DNA from 3 places in the Sporosarcina beigongshangi genome. Region 3 is predicted to be linked to each of the others. Evidence: predicted binding sites of a transcription regulator. Region 3 holds the regulator's gene; each other region holds the start of a gene.
What was found. The regulator LexA, encoded in region 3, represses DNA repair genes until DNA is damaged. The targets are predictions, from matches to a motif close to CGAACATATGTTCG.
Positions count from the first base shown of each region.

Region 1: a site for LexA is predicted at 1,900-1,913, ahead of parE (DNA topoisomerase IV subunit B). Genes of this name have one in related genera too.
Region 2: a site for LexA is predicted at 2,719-2,732, ahead of uvrB (excinuclease ABC subunit UvrB). Genes of this name have one in related genera too.

Region 1 is NZ_JAWLIR010000001.1:5,211-9,504, forward strand. It holds gene parE (DNA topoisomerase IV subunit B) at 1-1,885, opposite strand, end outside; gene plsY (glycerol-3-phosphate 1-O-acyltransferase PlsY) at 2,182-2,784, shown strand; gene R2B77_RS00035 (HesB/YadR/YfhF family protein) at 2,821-3,114, shown strand; gene R2B77_RS00040 (AMP-binding protein) at 3,137-4,294, opposite strand, start outside.
Region 2 is NZ_JAWLIR010000032.1:54,876-59,169, reverse strand. It holds gene uvrA (excinuclease ABC subunit UvrA) at 1-659, opposite strand, end outside; gene uvrB (excinuclease ABC subunit UvrB) at 666-2,648, opposite strand; gene R2B77_RS14225 (IDEAL domain-containing protein) at 2,789-3,025, opposite strand; gene R2B77_RS14220 (hypothetical protein) at 3,737-3,919, opposite strand; gene R2B77_RS14215 (ABC transporter permease) at 3,916-4,294, opposite strand, start outside.
Region 3 is NZ_JAWLIR010000004.1:402,892-407,185, forward strand. It holds gene miaA (tRNA (adenosine(37)-N6)-dimethylallyltransferase MiaA) at 1-369, shown strand, start outside; gene hfq (RNA chaperone Hfq) at 415-639, shown strand; gene R2B77_RS04310 (methionine gamma-lyase family protein) at 884-2,149, shown strand; gene lexA (transcriptional repressor LexA) at 2,229-2,849, opposite strand; gene yneA (cell division suppressor protein YneA) at 3,054-3,368, shown strand; gene R2B77_RS04325 (YneB family resolvase-like protein) at 3,368-4,024, shown strand; gene R2B77_RS04330 (DUF896 domain-containing protein) at 4,092-4,294, shown strand, end outside.

The sequences.
Region 1 (4,294 bases), on a different contig from region 3:
AACGTCGTCTTGGTTCTACTTTATCGCCCATCAACGTCGTTACACGACGTTCAGATATTGCGTTATCTTCAATCGTTACACGGATAAGCGTGCGTGTTTCGGGATTCATCGTCGTGTCCCATAACTGATCGGCATTCATCTCCCCAAGCCCTTTATAGCGCTGGAGCATATAGCCTTTACCAATTTTTTTCATCGCCTCATCAAGATCAGCTTCTGTCCATGCATAAGCGAGCTTTTCACTCTTACCTGCCCCTTTAAATACCTTGTAGAGAGGTGGTAATGCAATGTATACTTTGCCTGCTTCAATAAGCGGCTTCATATAGCGATAGAAGAATGTCAGTAGCAACACTTGTATATGCGCCCCATCCGTATCGGCATCCGTCATGATAATGACTTTGTCATAGGCAATATCTTCTACCTGGAAGTCAGAGCCTACGCCGCCCCCGATGGCATGAATAATCATATTGATTTCTTCATTTTTCAGTATATCTTCAAGCTTTGCTTTTTCCGTATTAAGTACTTTCCCTCGTAACGGCAGAATTGCCTGGAATACACGATCCCGGCCCTGCTTCGCAGATCCCCCGGCAGAGTCTCCTTCGACAAGGTACAGTTCATTTTTCGCAGCATTTCTCGATTGTGCGGGTGTTAATTTACCCGACAGTAGCGTATCCGAACGTTTCCGCTTCTTCCCAGAACGTGCATCCTCACGTGCTTTACGCGCCGCCTCGCGTGCTTGTTGCGCCCGAATAGCTTTACGAACGAGTGACGCACTCAAATCGGCATTTTCTTCAAGGAAATAAAGCAGCTTCTGGGATACGATGGAGTCTGTGATCCCGCGTGCTTCACTTGTTCCAAGCTTGCCTTTCGTCTGTCCTTCAAATTGCAAAATCTCCTCTGGAATCCGAACAGATACGATTGCCGAAATACCTTCACGGATATCCGAGCCTTCTAGGTTTTTATCCTTTTCTTTCAATAAACCCGTTTTTCTTGCATACTCATTAAAAACGCGTGTCATAGCGGTTTTGGCACCTGTTTCATGTGTTCCACCGTCTTTTGTTCTTACATTATTGACGAACGACAAAATAGTTTCTGAATAGCCATCACTGAATTGGAACGCGAATTCGACTTCAATGCCGTCTGATTCTCCGTCTAAGTAAGCAACAGGATGCAACACATCCTTCTCTTCATTCAGGTAAGAGATAAAGGCTTCAATTCCAGTTTCATAATGAAAAACGTCGTGCTTGTCCGTGCCTTCTTCTTTGAGCTCAATCTTTAGCCCTTTTAACAAGAAAGCAGACTCGCGTAAACGCTCACTTAATGTTTCATATTGATATTTTAACGTAGAAAAGATAGACGGATCTGGTTTGAAATGGATGAGCGTCCCTTTATCACGTGTTGTGCCAATCTGTTCAAGCGTTGTGACAGGTTTACCGCCATGTTCAAAACGTTGACAAAACTTTTTACCGTCACGGAAAATGGTTACTTCCAGCCATTCTGACAATGCGTTGACAACAGATGCTCCAACACCGTGAAGTCCACCACTCGTTTTATAACCACCTTGACCAAATTTTCCGCCTGCATGGAGGACGGTTAAAATAACTTCTACAGTTGGCTTCCCTGTCGCATGAATCCCCGTTGGCATCCCGCGTCCGTAGTCTCGAACACTGACACTACCGTCTGTATGAAGGGTAACGTCCACTTCAGAACCAAACCCTGCTAACGCTTCATCCACTGCATTATCAACGATTTCATAGACTAAGTGATGCAGTCCACGGGAATCGGTAGATCCTATGTACATGCCGGGGCGTTTACGAACTGCGTCAAGACCTTCTAGTACATGAATCGAATCATCATCGTAGTTAAATATTTCCTGTTGTTTCGTCAAATTACGACCTCCATCAAACGAATGTTCTCTTTTATGTAATCGTACTGCTTCCCTAGAAGGTTGTCAAATCAACGTTCCCTGAAGCTTGCTCAATTAATTGTATAGAAGAAGAAGATTTATTGCAATGATGATTAGTTAAATGATGGCTATTTCAACCAGATGTTCACACCTAATTTATATTAATTCGCTCGCTATCCTTTTACTTTGGGGGATGTTTCTCTCACGGAAGCCATTGTGGAGACTACATGATTCTGCTAAACTAGAATTACTATAGAACTATATAAAAGGGGTATAGAATGAACACTATCTTACTGTTACTCATTGCCTATTTACTCGGATCCATCCCGTCAGCACTGTGGGTGGGGCAACTGTTTTACAAGATGGACATCCGCCAGCATGGCAGTGGAAATTTAGGTGCGACGAATACATTTCGTATTTTAGGTAAAAAAGCAGGTATTGCTGTAACGCTACTTGATATTTTAAAAGGAACAGCAGCTGTTTGGTTAGTGGCCTTGCCTCTTTTCGAGCAGACAAACGTTCACCCACTCATTCCAGGTATTATTGCCGTCATTGGCCATATGTATCCTATCTTTGCCCATTTCAAGGGTGGCAAAGCGGTAGCAACCTCAGGCGGCGTGCTGCTAGGCTATAATTGGTTCGTCTTTGTCCTACTTTTCATCACGTTTCTTATCCTTTTGAAAATAACGAAGATGGTATCACTCTCGTCGATGGCTGTAGCTACTGTTGGTGTGCTCTACAGTATCTTTCATTATGTAAGAACTGATGATTTCACGCTACTGATCATGATTGGCTCGTTCGCCATCTTCATCTTCTATCGTCATCGAGCCAATATCGCCCGCATCAAGGCAGGAACCGAGCCAAAAGTGAAGGGATTGTAATACAATAGAGGCAGTAATCGAAAGGTTGGTGCGGGAATGAAAATTGTCTTATCAGCTGAAGCATTAAGCTGGTTTAAAGCAGAAATGGCGGCCGAATCTGGTGATAGCATCAAATTTTTTGCTAGATATGGCGGTGCGAGTCCACTACATGATGGATTTTCACTCGGCGTCAGGATGGAATCCCCAGATGAAGCTGCTGTCCAAACAGAACACGATGGTGTTCAATACTATATTGAGCGTCGAGATGAATGGTATTTCTTAGAGCACGACCTGCATGTTAACGTAGATCCCAAATTAGATGAACTCATTTACTCATATAAAAAAGCGTGAAGGCACAATGCCCCACGCTTTTTTAATGGTTAATCATCCCTTGAAGCGCTTTTTTGTCAATCTTACCGACGTGTGTTTTAGGTAGTTCTGCTAACACGATTATTGTTTTAGGGACTTTATAGGATCCTAAAAACTTTTTGCAATGCTCAGCAATTGCATCGTCATCGATGACATACCCCTCTGCCATGATTATAAATGCAGCGATGACTTCACCCCAGACATCATCCTTTACACCGACGACGGCGGCCTCATCGATTCCTTCGAATAGAACAAGGCATTGTTCGACTTCCTGCGGATATACGTTTTCACCCCCTGAAATTATCAGGTCTTTTTTTCTTCCGACAATATAGTAATCGCCTTCACTGTCGTATTTGGCAAGGTCTCCTGTACGTAACCATCCGTCGACTAGCGCATGTACCGTCTCTAACGGATTTTGCCAGTAATCACTAAAAACATGAGGTCCTTTTATAAATAATTCTCCGACTTCATCTACACGACAAGGCTTCATTTTTTCATTTAATACTTTCACAGAATTGAATAGCATGCTTTTACCAACAGAACCTATTTTCCGACAAGCTTCCTCGTTCGTTATGTAGAAGTTATTTGGGCCAGCTTCTGTCAGACCATAACCTTCTTTGAATTTTAACCCTTTTTGATGAAATGAATGATAAATTGCCTTTGGACAGGGAGCACCACCAGACAAAAAAACTTTCATTGAAGAAAAAGTCGATTGTTTGAAATAAGCAGTTTTGATCATCAACTGATACATTGTTGGGACGAAAAGTGAAATGGTCGCTCCGTACTGATCCGTTGCCATCAATGCTTCCACACCATCAAATGAACTTCCGATGATGACCGTACCACCAGCCATGAGGAGAGGGATGCTTAATGCATTCATGCCACCTGTGTGGAAAAGGGGCATATAATTGATTGTTTTGTCCTCTTCCGTTAATCCCCAGCTAACAATTGTGTTTATTGCATTCCAATTTACCGCATTGGCTGATAGGACGGCCCCTTTTGGTACGCCTGTAGTCCCGCCCGTATAAATAATCATCCATGGATCTTCGCCTATCATCTGCTCCATCTGAAAATCTTGATTGTCTAGGGTGTCAATTGGATGAAGTGCAACGGAATTCGGATAATTTAGTTCATCAATCACCGATTTAAACTGTTCATGAAA
Region 2 (4,294 bases), on a different contig from region 3:
CTTAAACGGGCTGCGATATCTTCTTTCATCACAATCCGGTCAATGACCACTTCGATGTTATGCTTTTTGTTTTTATTCAACTCAATATTGTCATCCAAGTCGATAATTTCTCCATTGACGCGGATACGCACATAGCCTTGTTTTTTAATATCCTCAATTAACTTCACATGTGTCCCTTTGCGTCCGGAAACGATAGGTGCCAGCACTTGAATCCGAGAGCGCTCTGGCAATTGCAACAGTCGATCGACCATTTGTTGTATCGTCTGTGATGAAATTTCCGTGCCGTGAATAGGACAAATCGGTTTTCCTACACGTGCATACAACAGTCGAAGATAATCATAAATTTCCGTAACAGTTCCCACTGTAGAACGCGGGTTACGGCTAGTCGTTTTTTGGTCGATCGAAATCGCTGGCGATAAACCTTCAATAACATCAACATCCGGCTTATCCATCTGCCCTAAAAATTGGCGAGCGTATGCTGATAATGATTCAACATATCTTCGCTGCCCCTCAGCATAAATGGTGTCAAATGCCAGTGAGGATTTCCCTGACCCTGACAAACCTGTCATCACGACGAGCTGGTCACGCGGAATAGTAACATCGATATTTTTCAAATTATGTGCTCTGGCACCTTGTATGACGATTTCATTATTTTTCATAGTCCCTCACCCTTCAACCTTCAGTTCCAGAATCGTATCTCTTAGCTCTGCAGCACGTTCAAAATCAAGCGCTTTGGCCGCTTCTTTCATCTCTTTTTCCAGCGAAGCAACAAGCGTTACTTTCTCGTCCTTTGTCAGCTTCTTACCTTTTGTCACCTTGTCAAAATAAGAAACAACCTCTTCGGCTACTTGCGTTGCACGAATGACTTCACGAATTTCTTTTTTGATCGTCGTTGGTGTAATGCCATGCTTTTCATTGTAAGCCTGTTGAATAGCTCGACGTCGATCCGTTTCATCGATCGCCTTTGTCATAGAATCGGTCATCCGATCCGCGTACATAATGACATGTCCATTGGAATTACGTGCCGCCCGACCAATCGTTTGGATAAGCGCCCGTTCCGATCGTAAGAAGCCTTCCTTGTCTGCATCGAGAATCGTCACAAGTGACACTTCCGGGATATCAATTCCTTCCCTCAGTAGGTTAATGCCCACAAGAACATCGTAGGTGCCCATACGCAATTCACGAATAATTTCAATTCGTTCAAGTGTCTTGATTTCAGAATGTAGGTATTGCACTTTGATACCGATATCCTTCAAATAGTCGGTCAAATCCTCCGACATTTTTTTCGTCAACGTCGTAATGAGAACACGTTCATTTTTCTTCGTTCTGGCATTTATTTCATCAATTAAATCATCAATCTGGCCCTCGATTGGACGAACATCAATCGTCGGGTCTAACAGTCCGGTTGGACGGATGATTTGCTCAATCATTTCAGGTGTGTGCTCAATCTCGTAAGGACCTGGGGTTGCCGAAACGTAAATCGCTTCCTTGACATGTCCCTCAAATTCAGTAAATGTTAGCGGCCGATTATCAAGCGCTGATGGCAAACGAAAACCGTGTTCAACTAGTACATTTTTTCGTGCTTGGTCACCATTAAACATACCCCTAATTTGCGGTAACGACACATGACTTTCATCGACCACGATTAGAAAATCATCTGGGAAATAGTCCAGTAGCGTATATGGAGTAGCACCCGCTGGACGTAGGGTTAAATGACGTGAGTAGTTTTCAATACCCGAACAAAAGCCCATCTCCCGCATCATTTCAAGGTCGTAGCGCGTTCGCTGCTCAAGACGCTGCGCCTCTAGGAGCTTGTCCTGTCCACGTAATTCCTTTAAACGCTCTTCCAGTTCGGCTTCAATATTGTCGATTGCTTGAACCATTTTTTCTTCACGAGTGACGAAGTGGGATGCTGGAAAAATTGCGATATGATCACGTTCACCAAGAATTTCTCCTGTTAGTGCATCCACTTCACGAATTCGATCGATTTCATCACCGAAAAATTCAATACGCATACAATGCTCATCACGGGATGCCGGGAAAATCTCTACAACATCGCCCCTGACACGGAATGTCCCGCGTGTGAAACTAACGTCATTTCGCTCATATTGGACATCTACAAACTTACGTAGCAATTCGTTGCGCCCGATTTCCATCCCTGTGCGCAGTGAAACAACGAGCTCGCGGTATTCCTCAGGCGATCCTAGACCGTAAATACAGGACACGGATGCAACGATTAAAACATCATTGCGCTCGAATAGCGCAGATGTCGCAGAGTGCCGAAGCTTGTCGATTTCATCATTGATACTCGCATCCTTCTCGATAAATGTGTCCGTGTGCGGAACGTACGCTTCCGGCTGGTAGTAATCGTAATAACTTACAAAGTACTCAACCGCATTGTCCGGAAAAAACTCTTTGAATTCACTATATAATTGACCTGCTAACGTTTTGTTATGGGCGATGACGAGGGTTGGTTTATTGATTTCCTTCACGACATTCGATACCGTGAATGTTTTCCCTGTCCCAGTCGCACCGAGTAGTGTCTGGTGCTTTTCGCCTTTGTCAAGTCCTTCTAACAATTTGGCAATTGCATAAGGCTGATCGCCTTGGGGTGTATAAGGGGCTTGCAAGTTAAATTTCCGTACCATAGTGGTCGTGCCCTCCCTATGAAGAATTACTTTTACTTTAGCACAATCTTTCATTTTATACGAATAAAAACGAACGTACGTTTTTTGTCAAAATAAAAAAAACGCCGCATATGTACATCCATGCGACGTTTTTTATTTTTTTAGTTAGCTTCTTCTAATTTTTTAAGGCTTTCTGTGTACTTAAGAAATGCCTGTTCGTCACGACAGTCAAGCGAAAGATCAATTAGTCCCATGAGTCGCTCCATTGTTTGTTGTCGGTGAATATGGTTTAGGAATAGGTCCATGTAAATGTCATTCAACAGTTTTTCCGCCTGGAGTGAAGAACTATTTTTCCCAACGGCTTTCAAAAACTCAGCATATGAATAATTATTTTCCATCTCGCTCACCCCGATGCCTTTTATTTATTATATCTACTTTTCGGGGTAAGTTGCAAGGTTTTTGGGAATATTCTATTTTATTTTTTATCAACATAGGATTGCCACCCTTTTCACTAGATCATTTCTGGTTTGCTTTCGGCAAAATAATTAAGACATAATAACCGAGTAGTAGACATCTTGTTATGAATAGTTACCCGTTGCAAACCTTCAACATTCAAGTGAAAAATACAGTTGCTTGGAAAGAAAAGAATAGACGCTTCTCTATAGAGGTTGTAAGTGCCCGAAGATGCAATTTCGGGCACTTTGGCACGTTGTACAAGGTGATTCTTTCTTACTTTTAGCAAGCTCTATAAGAAAGTGACACTTCCTAAAATAATAATGGAAAAGTCCATTGTAAAAGCTTCGGCAGCCAAAATTGCATCTTTGGCTGCCCTCTCTAGTTAAGAAGCTCTCAATTCCCTCATCCCCAAAAGCATTAGCACTTCGTGTACAAGTGTTTTTAGTGAGCGACGGATGAACGACTACCATACGATTACCGGAAGAATGTATAGGGATGCGGCTTCGCGGCTTCGCCGCATCCCTATACATAAAAACAGTACGGTTATTGTACAGAAGTCGTTCAATCTAAAGCGAACCGAAAGCAACTATACATGGAGCACCTAGTATTTGATTAAGACTTTTCAGGTTACCTTTAGTTAATCAACATGCAAACTACAGCTGACTTACAATAATTTCTTTCACTTCTTTAAATAATACTTCCGGTAGCCTTTCAATATAGGTGGCGTTTCTTACCTTCAGGTCGAGTGATTTTACCTGTTGGCAAAGAATTGAACCTTGTGTTGTATCAACGCGAAAGAAGCCGTCCCAATATGTCATCGGAACGGCTTCTTTCAATCAAATTCTTTCTTTTCTCCAGTCAAACGAATCGTAGCTTCTGAAATAATGACAATGACTGCCCCGATTAACAGCGGTGTCGTAGTGATTCCATAAAGGAACAATGCGGTAACTGTAACGGCAATTGCTTGAATCCATTGTACCGAGCGGACGAGCCGCTTAATCGCTGCGGGACGTGTGTCTTCCTGCTCAGGAAACAGCATATCCATGCGGAATTCATCTCCCGCGCGCAACGCATGGATCAACTGCACCGCCGATGCAAATGCCAGCGCTCCGGAAAAAACGAAAATAACAATCGGAAACGGGATGAATAATGCACCTAGCGCAGACAAAGCGGTTAGCCTTACCCATAACCAGAAAATATCATCTGTCCGG
Region 3 (4,294 bases):
CTGCTCATCGGGCTTGAGATGGACCGGGACGTGCTGTACGAGCGAATTGATCGCCGCGTGGACATCATGATGGACAATGGATTGTTCGCTGAAGCGAAGGGCTTATGGGATGTAGGCATACGGAATGTGCAATCTGTTCAAGCAATTGGTTATAAAGAACTTCATCAAACAATCGAAGGAAAACTGTTGCTCGAAGAGGCTATTGAATTAATCAAAAAAAATACACGTCATTATGCCAAACGCCAAATGACTTATTTTCGTAACAAGCTAGAGGTGGATTGGTTCGATGCACAATTGGGGACTACAGAAATTATTCGGGGTATTTTGACAATTGTGCAGGATTTTGAGCATGGAAAGCGAATAAGGTAAGGGGAGCAGGAGAAATATAAGCACACCAACAGGAGGATTCTGCGTATGGCACAGGGGAATATGCAAGAAACATTTTTAAACTCGTTACGAAAGAATAACACATTTGTAACGGTATTTTTACTCAATGGATTTCAATTGAAAGGACTTATTAAATCGTATGACAATTATACTGTCTTACTTGAAACAGACGGCAAACAGCAATTGATTTACAAACATGCGATTTCAACTTACGTCCCAGCGAAACCAGTGATTTTGAAAGACCAAGAGTAATGCGAGAAAGCAGAATTAGGAGCGAGCCTCCTGGTTCTGCTTTTTTACTTTATTCAGCATCCATTCAGTGGGGGCGGTAAAGCCTCCGGACGCAATCACGCCGAGGCTCGATTGCTTTGTGAGTTCTGGCATCAGCATTCTACCGAATGGGGTTAATTGATTACTAAAACATCCTTAATCGTTGACCTACACGGACAGACTGATAAGATAATGAAGTGACTATTTTACGGAATGAGGAATTAACATGATGTTGGAAGAACAAGATGAGTTTCTGTTTGCAAAAGCGGAAGAAATTGAAGAAAAGCTAACTCCGTTTTTTAAAGAAGTTGAAAAAATAGCCTTTTACAATCAACGGAAAGTGCTTGCGGCGTTCCGTAAAAATATGGTAAGTGATTTTCATCTTACTGGCTCTACGGGTTATGGCTACGATGATAGCGGTCGTGATGTGCTGGAACAGGTTTATGCTGATGTTTTCGGAGCAGAGGCTTGCCTTGTGCGCAATCAAATTATTTCAGGTACACATGCGATTTCTATCAGTCTCTTCGGCATTTTGCGCCCAGGAGATGAACTGCTGTATATTACAGGGAAACCGTATGATACATTGGAATCTATCGTAGCAGGTAAAGGGAAAGATACTGGTTCTCTACAAGATTATGGCATTACGTATAAGCATATTGATTTGAATAAAGATGGCTCTGTTGATTTTGATGCAGTTGCTAAAAATATGCATAGTAAAACAAAAATGATTGGAATTCAGCGGTCGAAAGGTTATTCAGATCGACCGTCCTTTTTGGTGGATGAAATCAGTGAAATGGTACGTAAAGTAAAGGCGATTAATCCTGATGTTGTTGTGTTCGTCGATAATTGTTATGGGGAATTCGTCGAGGACAAAGAGCCGATGCAAGTAGGTGCTGATTTAATGGCGGGGTCGCTTATTAAAAACCCCGGTGGTGGACTTGTGCGAACAGGTGGATACATAGCTGGGCGTGCCGATCTCGTTGAGCAATGCGCTTACCGCATGACGTCCCCAGGACTAGGGGCAGAAGCTGGGGCATCGCTAGATACGCTGTTAGAGATGTACCAAGGCTTTTTCCTTGCACCACACGTTGTTAGCCAAGCCGTGAAGGGTGCTTTATTTACGGCGGCTCTTCTCGAAGACTTCGGTCTGACGACATCGCCACATTATACAGAGAAAAGAACGGATTTAATCCAATCTGTATCCTTTGCCAATGCCGACCAAATGATTGCTTTCTGTCGTACTATTCAAGCTAACTCGCCCATCAATGCGCATTATGCACCAGAGCCGTCGTATATGCCTGGTTACACGGACGATGTCATTATGGCGGCGGGAACGTTTATCCAAGGCTCCAGCATCGAGCTGACAGCTGATGGTCCGATTAGACCGCCGTATACAGCCTATGTGCAAGGTGGATTGACCTATGAGCATGTAAAGGCAGCGGTGCTGTCCTCCGTCGAGAAGCTAGTAATAGAAGGATTGATTGAACGGTAAATTGAACAAACTATCATTATAATACTCAACAAAACAAAAGAAAGAGCTGCTCCCATGTAAAGGGAGCAGCTTTTTACGTTTAGTGGATATAACGATAGACACCAACTACTTTTCCCAAAATAGATACATTGTCAACGATGATTGGGTCCATTGAAGAGTTTTCAGGTTGAAGACGGAAATAATCTTTTTCTTTGAAGAAACGCTTCACCGTTGCTTCTTCCTCTTCAGTCATCGCCACAACGATTTCTCCATTTTGCGCAGTTTGTTGCTGCTTGACGATTACATGGTCACCGTTTAAAATACCGGCTTCAATCATGCTGTTACCGACAATTTCAAGCATGAAGAGTTTGTCCTCAGTTGTCCCAAATGATTCTGGTAATGGGAAGTACTCCTCAATATTTTCAATTGCAGTAATTGGCAAACCAGCCGTCACCTTACCGACTAGTGGAACGTTGAGAACACCTGGTTTCATCGCTTCTAGGCCTTCCGGGTCAAGAATTTCGATAGCCCTTGGTTTTGTAGGATCTCGTCTAATGAAACCTTTACTTTCTAATCGTGCAAGATGCCCATGGACAGTCGAACTAGATGCTAGACCAACAGCCTCGCCAATTTCTCTTACGGATGGCGGATAACCTTTTTTCTTTACTTCAGCTTTTATGAAGGACAAAATATCTTCCTGCCTCTTCGAAATTTTTTTCATTCCGTTCACCTCTCAGCTCATATTCTACTCATTTTTGAAAGACGTGAAGCGAGTCACGATCAGTCGTCTTATTTCAATATGTTCAGTATATCAGCATTGCGAACAAATGGCAAACACAGGTTCTGAAAAAGTATTGACATTTGTTTTTTTATTTTCTATACTAAGAACAAGTATTCCGAACAAACATTCTAGAGGAGGATTATCATGACTTTTATTAAAAATAACAGCTATATTTTACTTCTTATCTTTTTATGTATGGGATTTGCAATTATAGGCGCTACGAAATCTGTAAAAGAACACACGATAACTGAAATTACTGTGATGGAGGGTGATACGCTTTGGGGACTCGCGCTTCATCATGCAGAAAATATATCCAAGGATCAATGGATGAAAGAAGTAATGCGGTTAAATGACCTTCCTACTGTGACAATCAAAACCGGAGAAGAGTTGGTATTGCCGATCTTTGAAACAGTGGAGGACCTTCAACCGATAACACAGCTAGCGGGTGATGGTCGGTGATTAAACAACAGAAATGTGTGCTCTATTGTCGCGTCAGTACGGAAAAAGATACACAAGAAGTATCACTAGTACGGCAAGAGGAAGAGCTCGACAAGTTAGCAGCTGAACTTGGTCTGTATGTGCTAGACGTATTTAAGGACAAACATAGTGGCTTTGACATTGAGCGTGAAGGGTTACTTAGTTTATTAGATTTTATTCGCGATGAAGAGGTTGATGCGGTTTTAATACAGGATGAAACGAGACTGGGGCGTGGAAATGCTCGGATGGCTGTACTGCATCTGCTAGCGAAAACGAATACGGCTATTTATTCCCGGAATGATAACGGCCCCATTGCGTTGAACGAAATGGACACAATGTTGCTTGAAATATTAGCGATTGTCGAGGAATATCAACGCAAATTACATAATGCCAAAATTAGGCGAGGAATGAAACGCGCAGTGCGAGAAGGCTATCGACCAGAGCGTAACTTGAGAAATAGGGGTAACGCAGAAGGTCGTGAACGTTTGGAGGTACCTGTCCAAGAAATTGTAGCGCTTCGGGCGAAAGGACTCACCTATGAAGAAATTACAGATGTGTTAAAAGGACTTGGGCACGACATTAGTAAAGCAACTGTCCATCGTCGTTTTAAAGAATATGAATTGGAGCAGAAAGGCTGATTGGTTGCACTTTCTGCTCTTTTTGTATACGTTTTATGTATTCACGAAATAAAATGGAGGAAGTCAAATGCTATTATCGGAAAAAATGAACCGTATTAACGAACTTTCAAAAAAATCAAAAACGACTGGCTTAACAATAGAAGAAGCCAAGGAGCAAACGCTTCTGCGCAAGGAATACTTGGAAACATTCAGGTCGTCTATGCGTGGTACAATTGAACAGGTGAAAATAATCGATCCTGATGGCAATGATGTGACACCGGAAAAGGTGAA